Regions from separate parts of the Micromonospora sp. NPDC005203 genome, predicted to be linked through region 3. Evidence: riboswitches for the same ligand, from Rfam matches in the RefSeq annotation. Region 3 holds a riboswitch; each other region holds the start of a gene.

Region 1 (4,608 bases), on a different contig from region 3:
ACAGATGCGTCGATCTGGAACCCGCCGGCTGCTTCCAGGGTCGAGAACCCGTGCAGGGCGCTGCGGAGCATCCGCAGGGCGTGAATCTCCTGGCTGGAGTCCAGGTGGTAGCCGCGCAGCATGGCCGCCCAGGAGGCGACGACCCGCTCGACGGCGGGGATGATCGGGTCGTCGGGCCCGGTCCGGCGGGAAGCAGCATCGCCGGCCGCGTACCGGCCGGGGTGTTCCCGCACGTAGGTCCGCATCGCCTGGGCGCCAGCGGCGAGGGCGTCGCTGCCGGCCCGGCCCTGGATGGCGTCGCGAATGGCGTCAGCGAACTCGGCCATGGCCACGATGGCGATGCGGTGGGCCAGATCGGCCTGGCTGGTGACGTGTTTGTAGAGCGCGGGGGTCTTGACTCCGAGCCGTTCCGCGAGCAGGCCCATGCTGAGGTTCTCGAAGCCGATCTCGTCGACCAGGGCGGCGCCGGCCTCAGTGACCGACTGCGGGTTGAGCCGGGCCTTAGGCATTCGCCAGCGTCTTGTCGAGGAAAGGCCGGGCCAGCGCGAGGACCTGATCCGGTGTCTGCACGTGCGGGTAGTGACCGGCACCCTCAATGATGGCGAGTTCGCCGAGGCCCCTGGGCAGATCAGCGATGATTCTCTCGCCCTCGGCGCGGGGGTCAGCCCAGTCGGGGTCGAGGCTGCCCTCGATGACCAGGACCGGGCAGGTGACATTGGCCAACTGCGCGCCGGCGTCGGTCGGGCTGGTCTTGCACATGGCCTGCAGGACCTTCATCCGGCCGGGTTCGGTCAGCTTCGCCTCGATCCGCTTCAGTTCGGCGGCCCAGTCGGTGGGCTTGACCGGGTACGCCGCGTCGAGGTATTTCTTCCAGCTCGCCAGACTGCCCAGGACCATGACCTGCGCCATCTGGCGGTAACCGGTCCGGAAGCGCTTCACCCGCATCAGCCCGCCGAGATCGAAGGGTTGTACCCGGGTGAACGGCGCCAGCTCGATGACGCCGTTGATCAGACCAGGCGCGGTAGCTGCCGCGATGGTCGCCGCACCGCCGCTGATCGACTGGCCGATGATCACGGCTGGGCCGCCGAGGTGGCGCACGACGGCGACGAGGTCACCCGCGATGTCGGTGCGGCTGTAGCCGTCCCAGCCCAGGCTGGAGTCGCCGCAGCCGCGGATGTCGACGTTGGCGACCCGGTACCCGGCGTCGGCCAGGGCCGGAGCGAGGAAACGGTAGGAGTGCCGACTGTCGCCGATACCGTGCGCCAGGACGACGAGGGGGCCTCGCCCGGACACCTCATAGCCGAGGGTGTTGCCGGCGATGCTCAAGTACTCGGTCATGACGACCTCCACAGGGCTGGTTAACGGCGCTTCCTGGAGGTTAATGACGTTAACTTAATGCGTCAAGCGATCTTCCCCGACGGTTCCTCCCCCGGCCGACCGGCACGGCACTCGCGAACGTGCCCCTCGACCGGATCGACGTGCCGAACCACATCCCGATCCGGAAGCACGAGATGTGTAGCACCTGCAACATCGACCAGCCGAGGGGCCGCGACGACACCCTTCATCAAGAGAGCGATGCATTCCTCTGATCGGGGCATACTGAGTGGAGACTCAGGTGAGCCACCGACCAGGACCGTCCCGGTGGGGTCAGTAGACCGACAGGTGTACGTGGTTGGTGTGGTCGGTGGACGGGGTCCCGCTCGCGCCGCTGTACGACTTCCACCCGCTGCTGGGCAGCCAGATCTGCCGATACCAGATCACGTACAGCACGGCGAGCCGGTCGGCGTTGCGGATGAAGTACGCGGCCAGGTTGTTGCCGTACGTCTTGTCGCCGCCGGTGGCGTTGCCGCCGAAGCCGCTCGCCTGGGCGGCGAAGTCGCAGGCCCGGCCCTTCGGGTGTTCACCGGAGCCGCTGGGGCGGTGACAGGAGACGTACCGGGTGAAGCCGGCGGCCTTGGCCTGGTTGAGCGCGTGCAGGGTGCGCGGGGTGATGCAGCCGGTGGCGGGGGTGGGGTCGTTGACGCTGCACGACTCGGACGGCCAGGAGCCGTCGGAGTTGCGGGGTGCCGCCTTCGCGTTGGCGGTGGAGGTGCCCCGGTTGGAGCCGCTGTCGGCGGTGGGCTGCGGCTTGGGGGTGTTGGCCACGGTCAGGGCCCGTTCGGCCTGGTCCTTGCGCTTGGCCATCACCGCGACCTGCTTGCGCTGTTCGGTGATCTCGCCGTTCAGGGCGGCCCGGGTGCGGTTGGCCTGGTCCTTGGTGGCGAGCAGATCGCGCAGCACCCGGTCCTCGTTGGCAGCCACCGCCTCCAGGGCGGCGGCCCGGTCCATGAAGCCCTCCGGGCTGCTGCTGTCGAGCAGCGCCGACACCGCGCCGAGCCGGCCGGTGCGGTACGCCACGCCGACGATCTGACCGACCTTGCCGTCGCGCTGGGCCAGCTCGACCTCAATGGTCTTCAGTTGGGTGGCGAGTTGCTGTTGCCGCTGCACGGAGGTGTCCAGAGCGCGCTTCGCGTCCAGGTAGCCCTTGCTGGCGGCCTCGAGTTGGGCGCGCAGCGTTGGGGTGCCGCCCTCCTCGTCGGAGTCGGGTGCGGCGGCGGCCCGCTGGCTTGTCGGGGGAGCGGCCGAGGCGGTGCCGGCCGGGATCGCGACGCCGAGGGCGAACATCGCGACGATCAGGGCCGCCAGTCGGGCGGCGGGTGGTCGTGCTGGTGCCACTGCGCATGTCCTTCCGTCAGCCGCCGACCGGGTTAGCTGACGGGTTCGGGACGGAAGATCCCTACCGCTGACGCGGATACACCCCAGGAACATGGTTCCCCGGTTCGCCCGGATGGGCGATTAGGCGGCGACCGCCACCGGCGCCTGGAGGGCGCCGCCTGGTGGAGGCCGGGACCGAGCCTACCGGTGCGGGTGGGGCCGCTGCAGCTGATGTGACGGACGGTGCGCACGCCGTCACGAGAAAAGTGTCACCACTCGATCGAGCCGCAGGCTCCGGAGGTGGCGCCGGGCTCGATCTGCAACGTCGCGTGTTCGATCCGGAAGTCGTCGTGCAGGGCGGTACGCGCTGCGGTGAGCACCGCGCCGACCTCCGCGCCGGGTGCCATGGTCAGGTGCGCGGAGGCCACGTCCATGCCGGAGGTGAGCGTCCAGACGTGCAGGTCGTGCACCTCGACCACCCCGGGGACCGCAGCCAGCCGGTCGTGCACGGCGGTCACCTGGAGGTGTTCCGGGGCGGCCTGCACGAGGATGCGGACGGCCGCCCGTGCCAGCCGCCAGGTGCGCGGCAGGATGAACACGCCGATGGCGACGGCGACCAGTGGGTCGGCCCACCACCAGTCGGTGACGGAGATGAGGAGCGCCGCGCCGATCACGCCGAGTGAGCCCAGCAGGTCGCCGAGCACCTCCAGGTAGGCGCCCTGGATGTTGATGCTCTCCCGGGCTCCGGCGCGGAGCAGGGCGAAGGCGGCGATGTTGGCAAGCAGGCCGAGCACGGCCACCACGAGCATCGGGCCGGCGACGACCTCGTGCGGGTCGCCGAAGCGGCGGATCGCGGTGATCACCACGTAGATCGCGACGCCGGAGAGCAGAACGGCGTTGGCCAGTGCGGCGAGGACCTCGAGTCGGTAGAGGCCGAAGGTGCGCTGCGGGTCGGCGGTGGCCCGCCGGGTCGCGGTGATCGCGGCGAGCGCCATCCCGATGCCGAGCACGTCGGTGAACATGTGCCCGGCGTCGGAGAGCAGGGCGAGTGAGCCGGTGTGCAGGGCGGCCACCGCCTCGACCACCATCAGGGTGGCGAGCAGCCCGAACGCCGCCCAGAGTCGGCCCCTGTGCTGGTGTGCGGCATTGGCGACCGACCCATGGTGGTGGTCATGACCTGCGCCCACGAGATCCACCTTCCGCCGCCGGTTGGGGCCCGGTCAAATGTATGCTCACATCGCTATGTATGCAAGTGTGACGCGGACCGCTGGTCCGCCCCGCGAGGCGCGCCGAATCAGCCGGTTGGATCGATCGTGGTGAGCCGTTGCGTGGCCCGGGAAAGGGCCACGTACAGGGTGCGTACCCCCGCACCCGGATCCGCCCGGATCTCGCTCGGAGCGACGAGCACGACCCCGTCGTACTCCATGCCCTTGGCCTCCAGGCTCGTCACCACCTGTAGGCGCGGCGCGTCGAGCGCGGCGAGCCAACCGGCGACCTCGTCGCGGCGGGGGACCGGCGTGATCACCCCGACCGTGCCCTCCACCTCGGCCAGCAGCCCGGCGGCCGCCTTCACGACGGCGGTCTCCAACCCGCTTGCGGGCACCACCAACTCGACCGGATCGACCCCGGTGGAGCGCACGGCGGTCGGCAGCGGTAGGTCGGGGTAGAGCCGGCGGATCTCCGCCGCCGCCACCGCGAAGATCTCCGAGGAGTTGCGGTAGTTGGTGGTGAGCGTGAAATCGTGCCGCTTACGCCGGCCCAGCGCCTGGTCCCGGGCTCGGGTCAGCTCCTCCGGATCGCCGGTCCAGGCGGTCTGCGCGGGGTCACCCACCACCGTCCAGGAGGCCAGGCTGCCGCGCCGTCCGACCATCCGCCACTGCATCGGCGAGACGTCCTGTGCCTCGTCCACCACCA
Region 2 (4,608 bases), on a different contig from region 3:
CCGAGGCGTTCCTGACCGCCGCGCGCCGGGAGCTGGCGGCGACGGAAGAGCCTGCGGCCGAACGCTCGCCGCAGCTCTCCCCCCTCGCCTGACCCGGGCTGACGGCCCAAGAAACCTCAGCGGTACGCGTCGAGCAGCGCCAGCACGGCCGCCGGGTTCTCCACGTGCGCGTTGTGCCCGAGACCGGGCAGCGTGGCGACCGGCACGCCGTACTCCTTGAGCTGCGCGTCGGTGACCATCGGGTCGTGCTCGCCGCGCGCCAGCAGCACCGGTACGTCGGTCGCCGTCAGCAGCCCGGTCAGGTCGGGCTCGCCGACGGCGAAGGCGTTCGGATCCATGGCGAGCCGCCACCGGCCGTCGACCTGACGGAGGCCGGCGTCCACCACCGGATGGTCCGGCGGGAGCAGGCCGGCCAGCCCGGAGACGCGCAGGTAGCGGCGGGCCGCCTCGGTACGGCTGGCGAACCAGCTCACCGGGCGGGCGGCCAGTTCGGCGGCCCGTTCCAGTTCGGCGGGTGACCAGAGCGCCTTGATCCCCAAGCCGACCACCGCGTCCACCGGCATCCCGGCGTCGCGCCCGGCCAACGCGAGGCCCACCACGCCACCCAGCGAGTGCCCGAGCACGACGAGCCGGTCGTCGGGGGCGAGGGCCGGCGCGATCCGCTCGGCGAAGCCGGCGAAGGAGTACGACGGCAGCGGCGACGCCCAGCCGTGGCCCGCGAGGTCCGGTGCCAGCCACCGGCCGGGCCAGTGTTGCTCCAGGTACGGCGCCCAGGGCAACCACACGTCACCGGTGGCCCCCAGGCCGTGCAACAGCAGCAGGACCGGCCGTCGACCGGCGTGACCACCCGATTCATCCACCACGGCCGCAGTCTCCCACGGTTCTCGGCCAGGGACGAGAGTCGTCGACGGGGGCGTAGCGCCGTGCAAGACGCGACGGGCGCCGCCCCCTCGTGAGGGACGGCGCCCGTGGCGGTCAGCGTGCCGGGTCAGGCGGAGTAGCCCCGGCTGGCGATCCAGTTGGCCAGGTCGATGGTGGTGACCCAGTACGACGGGTCGGCCGGGTTCGCCGAGTCGGCGATGCGTACCGTGCGGCCGTTGTCCTTGTAACCCACGACGGCGATGTAGTGCCCGCCGCCGTAGGAGTGCCAGGAGCCGTCGGTGTCGGTGGCGTCCCCGACGACGTTGGCGACCACGCCGCGGCCGTCGGTGATGGCCTTGACGACGTCGGCCTGGAGGCGGTCCATCTGCGCCGGGCTGGGCGCGCCGACGAACATCCGGGTCCGGTACGGGGAGCCCTTCACCTCGGCGTTGAGCACCCGGGTGGTGTCCTCGGCCGAGTTGGTGCCCATCTCGGTGGTGCCCAGTTCGGCGCCGAGCTCCTCCTGGGTACGGTCGATCCCGGTGGCGCTGAGCGCGTTGCGGGTGGCCGCCGGACCGCAGTTGTAGTAGGTGTTCTGCGCCTCGTACTCGTAGTCGAGCACCTTTGTCGCGGGCGGCTTCGGCCGCTCCGGCTTCCGGGTCAGGTCCGGGTTGCTGCTGGCCTTGGCGGCGGGCGCGGCGGCGCTGGTGGCCGGGGCGGCGCTGCTCGGCGCGGCGCTCGCCGACGGGGACGCGTCCCGCACCTCGCCGCGGGAGGCGGCGACGTCGGTGCGCATCTCGGCGACAGTGGTCGCGGTGCGCTGGCCGGCCGGCGCGTCGTCGGCGGTGGCGAGCAGGGTGCCGGTGGTGGCGGCGAGCACGAGGGCCGCGGCGGAGGCGGCGACGATCTGGTACGGGCGCTCGGTCGCGATGCGGCGGAGTTGACGCTGCATGGTGTGCTTCACGGGGTCCTCCACGGTCGGGGGGAGAGCGGCACACCGGGCCGGACCGGTATCCGGGCAGGGGCCAGCGCGCGGATGGTGGTCCGCGGGTGGTGAACCGCTCAGGGGAACGCCCGGCGTGGCCGGGCGGTGAGGCGATGACCCGGGGGTCAGCTCACCGTCACTGGACGGATGAGCGGGGGCACCGCTGTGCCGTGGAGGCGAGGGAACAGCCGAGGGGTGGAGAGGTGCTGCACGAGGATGGAACTCCTTCCGACACCGCCTACCGGGTTAGCTGACGGATTCGGGCGGGAAGATCGCCCTACCGCGGGCCGTGGCTCGCGGATTCACCCCGGACATACTGGTGGGTCCCCGGTTCGTTCATGACGATTGAGCGGGTCGGCGCGGCGTCGCCTGTTGCGATCGGTTACCGCACCGGACGGGACGACACTACTGGCCCGTTCACACCATGCCAAGCCAGGTTCACCTGCGCAAACCCGAATCGGCGCGGCAATTTCTGCACGTTCTGCCGCTGATGTGACTCGATGGGACAAGCGGTTACGGTGACGCCTATGGGCGACAACCGGACAGGTCGCCGAAACTGCGGTCAGAATCCCGCGAACAATCGCGCCGAACGTGCCGGACGCCCGATTCCACAATCCGTGACCGGGCTCACGTAACGGATCGGGCTCAACCCGCGCGGGCCGGGCGCCAACGTGCCACGACGGCGGGACGGGCCGCCCCGCGCACCAGCCGGCGGGCCGGTGCCCGACTCGGCCGCAGCCGGGCCGCTGCCGCGCACGCCTCCTCGGCAAGGGCGCGCGCCGACTCGGCGGCCAGTTCGGCAGCCCGCCAGGCGGCCCGCTCCGCGCTGGCGGCGGCCTGGTGGTCGGCCCGTCTCGCGTCCCGGATCGACCGGCTGAGCAGCGCTTCCTGCTCGACCGGGTGCCGCCGGGGATCCCAGCCGTGCCGGTGCCCGAACACGTCGCTGAGCTGCGCCATGCTTAGGTCGCCCCGCCAGTACGCCGCCGTCGCCGCGCGGTGCAGGTAGCGCTCCCGGGCGGCGTACTCGGCGGGGGTGCGGGGCGTGGCCGGGCTGGGCAGCGCCCCGGACCCCGCGAAGCGGCGCGCGCCGGTGTCCGCCTCGTCGTAGCGCGCCCAGGCGCGTTCGGCCTGCTCCTGACTGGCCAGCCAGGCATCGCGTCGCCGCTGGGCCGTCCGGGCCGCGCCGGCCGCCGCGACGGCCACCTCCTCGGCGTACCGGCGCCTGTCGACGATCGCGGCCGCCGCCACCTCACGCGCGGTCGGCACGGCCGGGGACGGGCCGGCGGTGGGCCGGTCCCCTTCCGGCCGGGCGACAAGCACGGCGAGCACGCCGAGCGCCAGCAGGAACAGGGCCGACCAGATGGCAGCGGCCTGCGGTACCCCGGTTACGAACTGGTAGAAGACGGTGGTCTCCATGGTCGGCACCTCGCTGGGGAAGCAGGGCGATGGGGAGCCCCGTCGGCCACCTGGCCACGGTGAGCGCGACCGGAAGCCACGTCCCCACGCTACCGTCGTGCCGACCCGGGCGCATCGACCGCGGGCGTGTCGACGCGCGCCGCGCCGAGCCCCCTGACCAGGGCGGACGGTGTCAGCGGGTGTCCGCGTACGTTGATCGACTGTCGGTCTGGTCGGGTCCGCCGGTGTCGGGGGCGATGTCGCCGGTGGCCCGGGTTGCGGCCGTTCGTTGTCCGGGGACGGACGCCGATCGGGCCGGGCGGCGCGGCGCGAGCCGGCGCATCATCGGGGTTTCGACGTAGCGATGCAGCAGTCCGGCGAGGAGCAGGGTCACCAGCAGGAAGCCGAGCACCACGGCCGGGCCGCGCCACCCCTCGAAGCCGATCCCCCAGTCGCCGGTGAAGCGCAGCACGCTCGTCATCACCAGCACGTGCACCAGGTAGAAGGCGAAGGAGACCTCACCGAGCCAGACCAGCGGGCGCGACCGCCACGGCGACCGCCGGTCCCGCACGTCCGCGTCCGCAGCGGCGGTGATCACCAGCAGGTACGCGACAGCGAGCAGTGTGGTCCACAGCTCCGCGCGAATCCACTGCGCGGCCGCTGCCCAGACACCCACGAAGATGAGGCTGGCCCAGGTCAGCCCGGGGCCACGCCAGAGACCCCGGCGCATCAGCTCGGCCGCCACCGCGCCCAACCAGAACTCCAGCGACCGGGCCGGCGGGAAGATCTGGGTGAACCACCACCGGCTCACCTCCGGCACCAGGTGTTGGGCCGGCCAGAGCGCAAGGATCAGCAGTGGCAACGCGACGATCAGCGCCCAGAGTAGCTTCGGCCGGGCCCGGCGCAGCAACGGCAGCACCAGCGGTAGGCAGAGGTAGAAGAAGAACTCGCAGGAGAGCGACCAACTCACCGTGTTGATGCTGTAGAACCAGCCCGGCCGGGGGTCCCAGGCCTGCAACAGCAGCAGGTTCTCCAGCGCGGCGGCCGGCAGGACCGGGTCGGCGAACCACCAGGCGACAAGCACCGTCGCCCCGAACAGCACCAGGTGGTTGGGGTAGATCTTGGCAACCCGTCGCCGCCAGAAGGTGCGCCGGGAGTCGCCGGGGCGGGCCGACCAGACCAGCACGAACCCGCTGAGGATGAAGAAGAACTGCACCCCGGACAGGCCGAGGCCGAACACCTTGTCGACAACGGCCTTGTAGTCCGGCTCGGCGATGATCCGCATGGTGCCCGCGTGGAACCCGAAGACCAACAGCGCGGCGATCCAGCGCAGCCCGGTCAGCGAGGGCAGCCGGGGTGCGCGGGCG
Region 3 (4,608 bases):
CCGTGCGGGCCAAGTACGACGGCGAGAAGCAGAAGCTGGACACCCTGATCGCCACGCAGACCAAGCAGCAGAACGAGCTGGCGGCCAAGAAGAAGCAGATCGACGCCGAGATCAAGCAGCTTGAGGCGTCGATGCCGAAGACCACGGTCAAGACCGCCGGCTGCCCGACCATCAACGGTGTGCTCGCCGTGGCCGCCCAGAAGGCGATCAGGACCGCCTGCCAGCAGGTCGGCGATCCGTACGTCTGGGGTGCCACCGGCCCGAACTCGTTCGACTGCTCGGGGCTGACCCAGTACGCCTACAAGTCGGCCGGGATCTCCCTCACCCACCACACCGGAGACCAGTGGAACGAGGGCAAGGCCGTGGCGCGAGCCGAGGCCCGCCCCGGTGACCTGGTCTTCTTCTACTCGGGCCTGAGTCATGTCGGGCTGTATCTGGGTAACAACCAGATGGTGCACGCACCACGAGCCGGTAAACCGGTGCAGGTGTCCAGCATCAACACGATGCCCGTCGCCGGATTCCGGAGACCCTGACCCACCTTGTTCGACACGACGGCCCCCGGTCACCGACCGGGGGCCGTCGTCGTTGTCAGCGGGGTGCGCCCACCGGGGACGGCAGGAGCTGCACGTCGGCCAGGTCGACGTACATGATGCGGTGGCCGAACTGGATCTGTGCGTACCTGTTCTTGCCGCGGATCACCGTCCAGTCACCGGGCGAGGAGCCGTCGACCGTGCTGGCCCGGTAGTACTCGCCCGGCAGCACCGCGCCGACGGCGTACCGCTGCCCGGCGGCCAGGGTGTACTGCAGTGGTGAGATCGTCTGGTAGGGCACGCCGGCCGGGTAGGCCGCCTGTTCCGGGTAGGCCCGCCCGTACACCGGGATGGTGGTCCGGCCGGGCTTCGGAGTGGCCACCAGGCCGACCGTCCAGCTGGCGGTGGGCGCGGACGCCGGGTTGTGGAACCAGGCGCGTTGCCCGAGATACCAGATCGCCGTCCAGTCGCCCTGCCGGCCGGCCAGCGCGTACGTCTGGCCGGCGGAGGCGCGGGCGCCGTGATCCGACACCTCCATGGAGTTCGGGGTGCCGTCGGGGCGGAGCGCGATGTCGTTCACCAGTGGCGCCTCCGCGGCCGGCGCCGAGCGCAGCACCACCGCCGAGGAGCCGCGTGGCGCGCACGGCACGCTGGCGGTGACGCAGCCGACGAACGCCGGCTGGTTGGTGGCGAAGTCCGGGTCGATCCGGACCAGACCGGTGGCCGGGGTGCCGGTGTCCAACCGGGGCGCGTGTAGCAGCTCGAAGTAGTGGTTCCAGTCCCAGTACGGGCCGGTGTCCCAGTGCATTCCACGGACGTTCGCGGCGATGGTGCCGGGCACGTTGTCGTGGCCGATGATGTGCTGGCGGTCCAGCGGGACGCCGAGGCGCAGCGCGAGGTGTCGGACCAGCTTCGCCGAGGTCCGGTACATCGCCTCGGTGTACCAGGTGCCCTGCGCCGCGAAGCCCTCGTGCTCCAGCCCGACCGCCTTGGCGTTGACATACCAGTTGCCGGCGTGCCAGGCGACATCCTTGGTCTTGACGTGCTGGGCGATGTGCCCGTCCACCGAGCGCAGCGTGTAGTGCCAGCTCACGTACGTCGGGTCTTGGACGAGTCGCAGGGTGGTGGCCCAGCTTCCCTCGGTGTCGTGGATGACGATGTACTCGATCTTCTGCCGGGCGGGCCGGTCGGACAGGTCGTGGTTGCCGTAGTCCCCGTCGCCGAACGCCGCGTAGGGCGCCGGGATCCACTCGCAGGAGATGGTCCGGGGGCATTCCAGCCCGTCCGGGCGGGCGAGCCGACGCAGACCCAGCCGGTCCAGCCACGATCGCTGCGGCCGGATCGCCCGGGCCGGCAGCGTGATCCGCTGGCCGTCGTCGGTCACCCGCGACTCGCCGCTGCCGATGGTGGTGAAGACCTCGTCGGCGAAGGCCGCCGCGGCGTCGGCGCTGTCCGCGCCGGCGTAGCGGGCCACCGCGCCGTACCAGCTGGCCGGGTCGGTGCCGGCACCGACCGGCGCGCCCAACTCCCGCTGGTACGAGGCCAGCAGCGCGGCCCCGCCCCGGATGTTGACGTCGGCGTCGGTGCGTAGCGCGTCGGGGGTCGCGCCGGTCAGCCCGGCGGCGGCATCCACGGTCTGCAACGCGGCGGCGGGTGGCGCCGGGTCCTCGGCCGGCCGGGGCGCGGGTGCCAGCGCGGTACGGGAGTCGTCGCCACGCGGGTCCTCGGCGCCGGTGTCGTGGTGGCCGCCCACGGGCAGGGCGGCCACGTGTCGGGCGTCGGTCAGGTGCATGGGGCCGTAGCCGCCACTGGTGCTGGGTGTGCCGGCGTTGCTGTCCCAGCGGGACTCCAGGTAGGAGACGCCGAGCAGCACGTCGGTCGGTACGCCGTACTCGGCCGCCGCGGCGGCGTACCGCTGCTGCCGGTCGGTGGTGGGTGCGGCGACGGCGGTGGCGGGTGGTGGGACCGCGGTCGCGGCGGCGACCACGGCGGCGACCACGGCTGCGGCGAGCAGCGCGCGCCGGCCGAGGAACAGGGTTGGATGGTGCATCGAACCCCCTAGATTTCGCGGGTCAAGGTGAGGTCACCCTCGCTCCGCCCGGGAGTCCGCGTCAATACCTTTCCATGTGTCGACTCGTGGGGGAAAGAATTCTTCACCTCCGGCCGGTGATCCGCTCCGATCGGTACGGAGTGTCACGGCCGCACGGGTTGCGGAGTGGTAACAAGCGTCTCTACTCTGGTCATTCGTCGGCCCGATAGCAGCTCCGTCCAGCCCGGGCGGTAACGGTCCGACACCGCCGAGTCGTTTCCGAACGAACCGGGGACCCATGTCCCCCGGGGTGAATCCGCAGTCACTGCGGTAGGGCGCCCACTTCCCGCCCGAACCCGTCAGCTAACCCGGTAGGCGGTCAGGAAGAAGGAGTACGGAACCCCGGTGGCACTCCATGCCCCGCGGCCGTCGTCCGAGCGGTCGGCAGCAGCCGGCCCGCCGTCGATCGCGCCGCGCCCACGCTGGTCCCGCTTCACCACCGCGCTCGCCGCCCTGGCCGGCGTCGCCGTCGTCCTGACCGGCAGCGCCACGGCGGCCCACGCCGACCCGTCCGTCGCCGAGATCGAACGCCAGATCGACGCCGACTGGAACAAACTCGAACCGATCATCGAACAGCACAACGCCACCCGCATCGACCTGGCCAACAAGCGCAGGCAGGCCCAGGCGCTGGCCGCCCGGATCGCCCCGCTGGAGCGTCAGGTCGACGCCGCCATGGACAAGGTCAGTGCCCTGGCCGTACGCGCCTACAAGGGTGAGAACGTGCTGACCGTCAACGCGGTGCTGGGCAGTCAGTCACCCAGCGAGGTGGTCGGCCAGCTCGAAATGCTCGACCGCTTCGCGCACAACCAGCAGCAGGACGTCCGCGAGGTGGCCGACCTGCGCGACGAGCTGGCCAGGCAGAAGGCGCCACTCGACGAGATGGTGACCCAGCTGACCCGTACCGAGTCTCAGTTGGCCGCGAAGAAGAAGCAGATCAACGACGAGATCGACAAGCTGCAAAAACTGCGCCTCAAGGTGTACGGCAGCGGTGGCGGCGGTCCGTTGCGCCCAGCTCCCTGCCCCGGCAGCTATCCCGGCGGCGCCGCGGGGACGGCTGTCAAGTTCGCCTGCGCGCAGATCGGCAAGCCCTACGTCTGGGGTGCCGAGGGCCCGAACTCGTACGACTGCTCCGGGCTGATGCTGGCCGCCTGGGCGAAGGCCGGGGTGTCCCTGCCGCACAACGCCGCGGCGCAGAGCCGCGTCACCAAGAACGTCAGCAAGGCCGACCTGCGCCCCGGCGACCTGGTCTTCTACTACAGCGACATCCACCACGTCGGCATGTACGTCGGTGGCGGCTGGGTGGTGCACGCCTCGCAGGCCGGTCAACCGGTCAAGATGAAGAAGGTCGACGACGGCCCGATCCACAGCTACGGCCGTCCAGGCTGATCATGGGTACTGACCGAGGGGCCCGTCGCGATTCGTCGCGGCGGGCCCTCGTCGTTCACGGGGTCAGCGGGTGGGCCAGGTGCGCCAGTGCTGCCAGGCGCGGCTCGGCGTCGGCCCCCGCTGCCCCTGGTAGCGCGAGCCGTAGACCGCCGAGCCGTACGGGTGCTCGGCCGGCGAGGAGAGCCGGAAGATGCAGAGCTGCCCGATCTTCATGCCCGGCCAGAGAGTGATGGGCAGGTTCGCCACGTTCGAGAGTTCGAGCGTGACGTGACCGGAGAAGCCGGGGTCGATGAAGCCGGCGGTGGAGTGCGTCAGCAGCCCGAGCCGCCCCAGTGAACTCTTGCCCTCCAGCCGGCCGGCGAGCTGGTCGCCCAGCGAGATGACCTCAAGCGTCGAGGCGAGCACGAACTCCCCGGGGTGCAGCACGAACGGCTCCCCGTCGGGCACCTCGACCACCGAGGTCAGGTCGTCCTGCTGCATGGCCGGGTCGATGTGGGTGTAGAGGTGGTTGTTGAAGACCCGGAAAAGTCGGTCCAGCCGTACGTCGATGCTGGAAGGTTGGACCAGGGTGGGCTCGAACGGCTCCAGGCCCAGCGTGCCGGC
Region 4 (4,608 bases), on a different contig from region 3:
CGCCGAGGGCCGGGCCGACGAGATGGCCACCGAGATGATGGCGGCGGTCGGCCGGCTGATGAAGCGCGGCTGACGACACAACCGGGTGCCGGCACCCGCGGGCGCGGGGCCGGTTCCCGGGCAACCCGGGCCGGGCACTGACCGTCCGTGATCACACGGTCGTCGGTCCGCGATCCGCCGCGCCTCGCGTCGCCTTTCGGCGAGGACACTGAACCGCGCGGCGCGCTGACACGTATCCCGGACCGGATCGTTGGGAGTCTCGACTTGGGTTCCGACCACGCCCGTCCCACTCCGTCCGCCCCACCCCGGGTGCGACGGATCCTCGTCATGACCGTGGTGCCGCTCTTCGTCGCCACCGTTGTCGCCGCGGCGCTGCTCTGGCCGCGCGGAGGAGCACCGCAGACCGACGGCGGAGCGGACGTGCCGCGCTACGCCGGCACGGTGACCCGGGTGGTGACCGAGCCGTGCCCGCCGCTGCCGTCGAGCCCCGAGGGCACACCCAGAGTCGGCACCGGGCCGTGCGGCACTGTCGACGTCCGCGTGGACGAGGGACCCGCCGCCGGCCAGCAGGTACGGACACCGGTGCCCGACGGCCCGGGCGCGCCACGTGTCGACGTCGGCGACGAGATCATCTTGGTCGAGTTGACCGATCCGACCGATCCCACGCTCAGCAACTGGAACATCGCCGAGCATCAGCGCGGCACCCCGCTGGTGTGGCTGGCGGTGGTCTTCGCCGCCGCGATCGTCGCCTTCGGCCGGTGGCGGGGGCTGGCCGCGCTCGCCGGACTGGCGGCCAGCTTCGCCATCCTGCTCACTTTCGTGCTGCCGGGCATCGGCGCCGGCCGGTCACCGCTCCTGGTGGCGGTGGTCGGTGCCGCCCTGATCATGTTCGTGGTGCTCTATCTGACCCACGGCGTCACCGCGCAGACCTCGGTCGCGGTGCTCGGCACCCTGGGCAGCCTGGTGCTGACCGGCGCGCTCGCCACCGTCGCCACCGCGGCAACCCACCTCACCGGCTTCGGCAGTGAGGACGCCACGACACTGTCGATGTTCCAGGGTGACGTGGACCTGCACGGCCTGTTGCTCGCCGGGATCATCATCGGTTCGCTCGGGGTGCTCGACGACGTGACGGTCACCCAGGCGGCCACCGTCACCGAGCTGTCGAACGCCAATCCCGGGCTGACCCGCTTGCAGCTCTACCGTGCGGCGACCCGCGTCGGCCGGGCGCACATCGCCTCCACTGTCAACACCATCGTGCTGGCGTACGCGGGCGCGTCGCTGCCCCTGCTGCTCCTGCTCACCGCCGACGCGCGGCCGATCGGGCAGCTGCTCACCAGCGAGTTCCTCGCGCAGGAGATCGTTCGCAGCGCGGTCGCCACCCTCGGGCTGATCGCCGCCGTGCCACTGACCACCGGGCTGGCCGCGATCGTGACCGCCGCCGGGCGCGCCGAGACCACGCCGTCCGTCGATGCCACCCGGTCGCGCCCCCAGGCGGACGGCCGGGCGGAGGCACTGGCTGCCCTCAACGCGCCGCGATCGCGGCGACCCGACGAGCCGGACCAGACGCGGACCCGGCCCCCATCCACCGCCACCGACGGGTGGCCGGAGTCGAACAGGAGCACGGATACGGCATGGTGACACTCCTCAGCGTGACCAGATCGGGCCTCCCCCCTGAGAACCGCGTCACTGGTTACCCAACGCTATGGCGATATGACACTTTTGGTCAGTATCCAGGCGTAGCTCAGCCAGTCGACTCTCGGGTAACCTCGCTGCCGGTTACCGATGAAGGCGCGAAGCGGCGCCTGCGGTGCCACCGCCCAATCGCCAACCGGCGAGCCGGGGACCCAGGTGTGTGGGGTGAATCCGCGTCAGCGGTAGGGGCCACTTCCGCCCCGAACCCGTCAGCTAACCCGGTCGGCGGTCGACGGAAGGGAACATTGTGACGGCACCCCTACGCCGCTGGATGACACCCGTGGTGGCCGTGATCGCCGCACTGACCGTGCTCGCCGGCCCCCTCCCGGCCCACGCCGCCCCGACGACCCCCACGCCGTCCGGGCACGAGGAGGACGGCGAGCCCAAGCTGCTCAACGACGTCATCGAGCAGGCCAACCGCGACTACTCCGCCGCCAAGTCCAAACTGGACAAGTCCAAGAAGCGGCAGTTGGAGTTGGCGCTGGAGGTGGACCGGGCCAAGGCCGACCTGGACGCGCTGGCGCCACAGGTCGGGCAGATCGCCGCCCAGTCGTATCGGACCGGTCGGATCGGCGCGCTCGCGATGCTGCTCGAAAGCAACGCTCCGGACACCTTCGTGCAGCGCGCCGCGATGCTCGACGAGATCAACATGGTGAACGAGAACAAGCTCGCCGAGGTCAACGCGGTGAAGGCCCGTGCCGAGCAGGCCAAGCTGCTCCTCGACACCGAGGTCCGCGAGCAGCAGAAGCAGACCGCCGTGATGGCCAAGCGGAAGAACGAGGCCGACAAGGCGCTCTCCCTGGTCGGCGGCAAGGGCTTCACCGGTGGCCTGGTGGACGCCACCTCGAAGGTCGCCAAGATCGGCCCGGGTCGCACCGCCGACGGTGACTGGAAGGCGCAGTCGTGCAGTGAGAACGACCCGACCACGTCCGGCTGCATCACGCCCCGCACCCTGCACGCGTACAAGGAGGTCAAGGCGGCCGGCTTCAACCGGTTCGTCGGCTGCTACCGCTCCGGTGGGCCGTGGGAGCACCCCAAGGGCAAAGCCTGCGACTGGTCGCTACAGAAGAGCGGCTTCGCACCCTGGCACAACGAGGACACCCGGACGTACGGCAACAACGTCGCCGCGTTCCTCATCCGCAACGCGGACCGGCTCGGCATCTACTACGTGATCTGGAACCGGCAGATCTGGTTCCCGGCGAGCGGCTGGAAGTCGTACAGCGGGCCGTCGAACCACACCGACCACGTACACATGTCGCTGCTCTGACCCACTGGATCCTCCGTCGAGGGCCGCTCCGCACGAAGCGGGGCGGCCCTCGACGTGTCAGGCGGCAGCGACCGGTCGGCCGACCCGGTCGGCACGCCGAGCGTCGCGAAGCCGGCCGGCACGGCGGCTACCGGGCGCACCACCCCGGCGGCGAGCCGGTACGACAAACCCACCACCGCGCACCGCCCCTGCGTTACCTCGGCCGCCAGCACGGGCGACTGGCCGAGCAGCGTCTCGACGGTCTGCGCGATGTGGATGTCGACGATACCGTCGATGTCGTCCACGCCCTCGGTCTCGGCCCGGCGCAGGCTGGGCAGCACGGCATCGACGACCGCGCCCAGGTGCCCGGGAGGCTGGTTGCCGGTCACGACGGTCTCCCGCGCGGCCTGCACCGCCCCGCACGAGTCGTGGCCGAGCACCACCACCAGCGGGGTGCCGAGGACGGTCACCGCGTACTCCACGCTGCCGAGCACCTCCGGACCGGCCGTGTGCCCGGCCGTGCGGACCACGAACAGGTCACCCAGCCCTCGATCAAAGATGATCTCGGCGGCCAGGCGGGAGTCGGAGCAGCCGACGATCACCGCGAACGGATGCTGCCCGTCGGCCACGGCGGACCGGCGCCCGGCGTCCTGGTTGGGGTGGCGCGGGTCGCCGCTGACGAAGCGCCGGTTCCCGGCGGTCAGCTCGGCGTACGCCCGGGCCGGCTCGGTGGGTGCGGACGCCCGTTCGGCGATCCGCTGCGGACCCGGCTGCCCGCCGGGAGTTCCAGGAAGACTCATCCCCGCACCTCGTCTTCATGCGTCTGACCTGCTCAGAGGGCTTATCAGCGGGCCGGCGGCGGCGCTGGCTCGGGCTCCACCGTCACACGCACCGTAAAATGCGTCAAGGTATGCGTGATTTAGATTTCATACGTTGACATCGGTTCGACCCCTGGGTGACGCACCGAACGCACGACGGGCGAGACTCCCGGGGGCAGGGCGGACGCCCGGAGAGGCGGTCACACGATGGCGAGCACGGCGACGGGCGCCACTGGCGGCGGGCGGAACTGGACGTTCCTCACCAACCACGGGCACGTGCTGTTGGCCATCGCCCGCGACCCCACCGCCCGGCTACGCGACGTGGCGGCCGAGGTCGGGGTGACCGAACGGGCCGCGCAGGCAATCGTCGCCGACCTGGAGGCGGAGGGCTACCTGCACCGCACCCGCGTCGGACGGCGCAACGAGTACACCCTCAACCCGGCCGGCCGGTTCCGGCACCCCGCCGAGGCCGACCGCCAGGTCGGCGACCTGCTCGCGCTGTTCGCCGAAACGCCCACCACGGAGGTCGACCCCCAGGTCTGACCCACGCGACGCCAGGTGGGACACCCACCGTCCACAGTGCACCTGGTGGTGGCGGTCACGTCGACCCGGGCCGTCGCCGTGCTGCGCCACGGCAGAGCAGGCGTTAGGTTGGTCGGGTGTCGTCCGCAGTGTTGGTCCGCCCGGCCCGTTGGGCTGTGCTGCGGTCACTGCGTGAGCTGACCCGACTGGCGATCACCGCGCTGGTGCTCGCGGTCGGCCTGGGCGGCGCCCTCGCCGCGACCCCACCGCCCGCCTCGACGCAGCTACGGCCCAGTGCCGTGAGCAGCCGGGTGGCGAGTGTCCGTCCCG

Evidence for each region. A riboswitch is a leader RNA that binds a small molecule or an ion and turns the genes downstream of it on or off. The one in region 3 is predicted to bind cyclic di-AMP.
Region 1: another riboswitch for cyclic di-AMP. It lies ahead of ACFYPM_RS24225 (coiled-coil domain-containing protein); the one in region 3 lies ahead of ACFYPM_RS13915 (NlpC/P60 family protein).
Region 2: another riboswitch for cyclic di-AMP. It lies ahead of ACFYPM_RS13370 (C39 family peptidase); the one in region 3 lies ahead of ACFYPM_RS13915 (NlpC/P60 family protein).
Region 4: another riboswitch for cyclic di-AMP. It lies ahead of ACFYPM_RS01930 (coiled-coil domain-containing protein); the one in region 3 lies ahead of ACFYPM_RS13915 (NlpC/P60 family protein).

Annotation. Positions count from the first base shown of each region.
Region 1 covers NZ_JBIAKV010000012.1:84,759-89,366, reverse strand. Annotated here, with positions in the region: gene ACFYPM_RS24235 (TetR/AcrR family transcriptional regulator) at 1-509, opposite strand, end outside; gene ACFYPM_RS24230 (alpha/beta fold hydrolase) at 502-1,338, opposite strand; gene ACFYPM_RS24225 (coiled-coil domain-containing protein) at 1,648-2,715, opposite strand; cyclic di-AMP (ydaO/yuaA leader) riboswitch at 2,721-2,852, opposite strand; gene ACFYPM_RS24220 (cation diffusion facilitator family transporter) at 2,964-3,881, opposite strand; gene ACFYPM_RS24215 (HelD family protein) at 3,989-4,608, opposite strand, start outside.
Region 2 covers NZ_JBIAKV010000004.1:365,062-369,669, forward strand. Annotated here, with positions in the region: gene ACFYPM_RS13360 (CDP-glycerol glycerophosphotransferase family protein) at 1-92, shown strand, start outside; gene ACFYPM_RS13365 (alpha/beta fold hydrolase) at 117-863, opposite strand; gene ACFYPM_RS13370 (C39 family peptidase) at 989-1,837, opposite strand; cyclic di-AMP (ydaO/yuaA leader) riboswitch at 2,067-2,208, opposite strand; gene ACFYPM_RS13375 (hypothetical protein) at 2,492-3,262, opposite strand; gene ACFYPM_RS13380 (acyltransferase family protein) at 3,435-4,608, opposite strand, start outside.
Region 3 covers NZ_JBIAKV010000005.1:47,429-52,036, reverse strand. Annotated here, with positions in the region: gene ACFYPM_RS13925 (NlpC/P60 family protein) at 1-533, shown strand, start outside; gene ACFYPM_RS13920 (N-acetylmuramoyl-L-alanine amidase) at 589-2,580, opposite strand; cyclic di-AMP (ydaO/yuaA leader) riboswitch at 2,816-2,951, shown strand; gene ACFYPM_RS13915 (NlpC/P60 family protein) at 2,965-4,005, shown strand; gene dcd (dCTP deaminase) at 4,069-4,608, opposite strand, start outside.
Region 4 covers NZ_JBIAKV010000001.1:390,093-394,700, reverse strand. Annotated here, with positions in the region: gene ACFYPM_RS01940 (metal-sensitive transcriptional regulator) at 1-73, shown strand, start outside; gene ACFYPM_RS01935 (YibE/F family protein) at 265-1,638, shown strand; cyclic di-AMP (ydaO/yuaA leader) riboswitch at 1,805-1,935, shown strand; gene ACFYPM_RS01930 (coiled-coil domain-containing protein) at 1,940-2,959, shown strand; partial or broken gene ACFYPM_RS01925 (carbonic anhydrase) at 3,025-3,738, opposite strand; gene ACFYPM_RS01920 (helix-turn-helix transcriptional regulator) at 3,964-4,299, shown strand; gene ACFYPM_RS01915 (hypothetical protein) at 4,416-4,608, shown strand, end outside.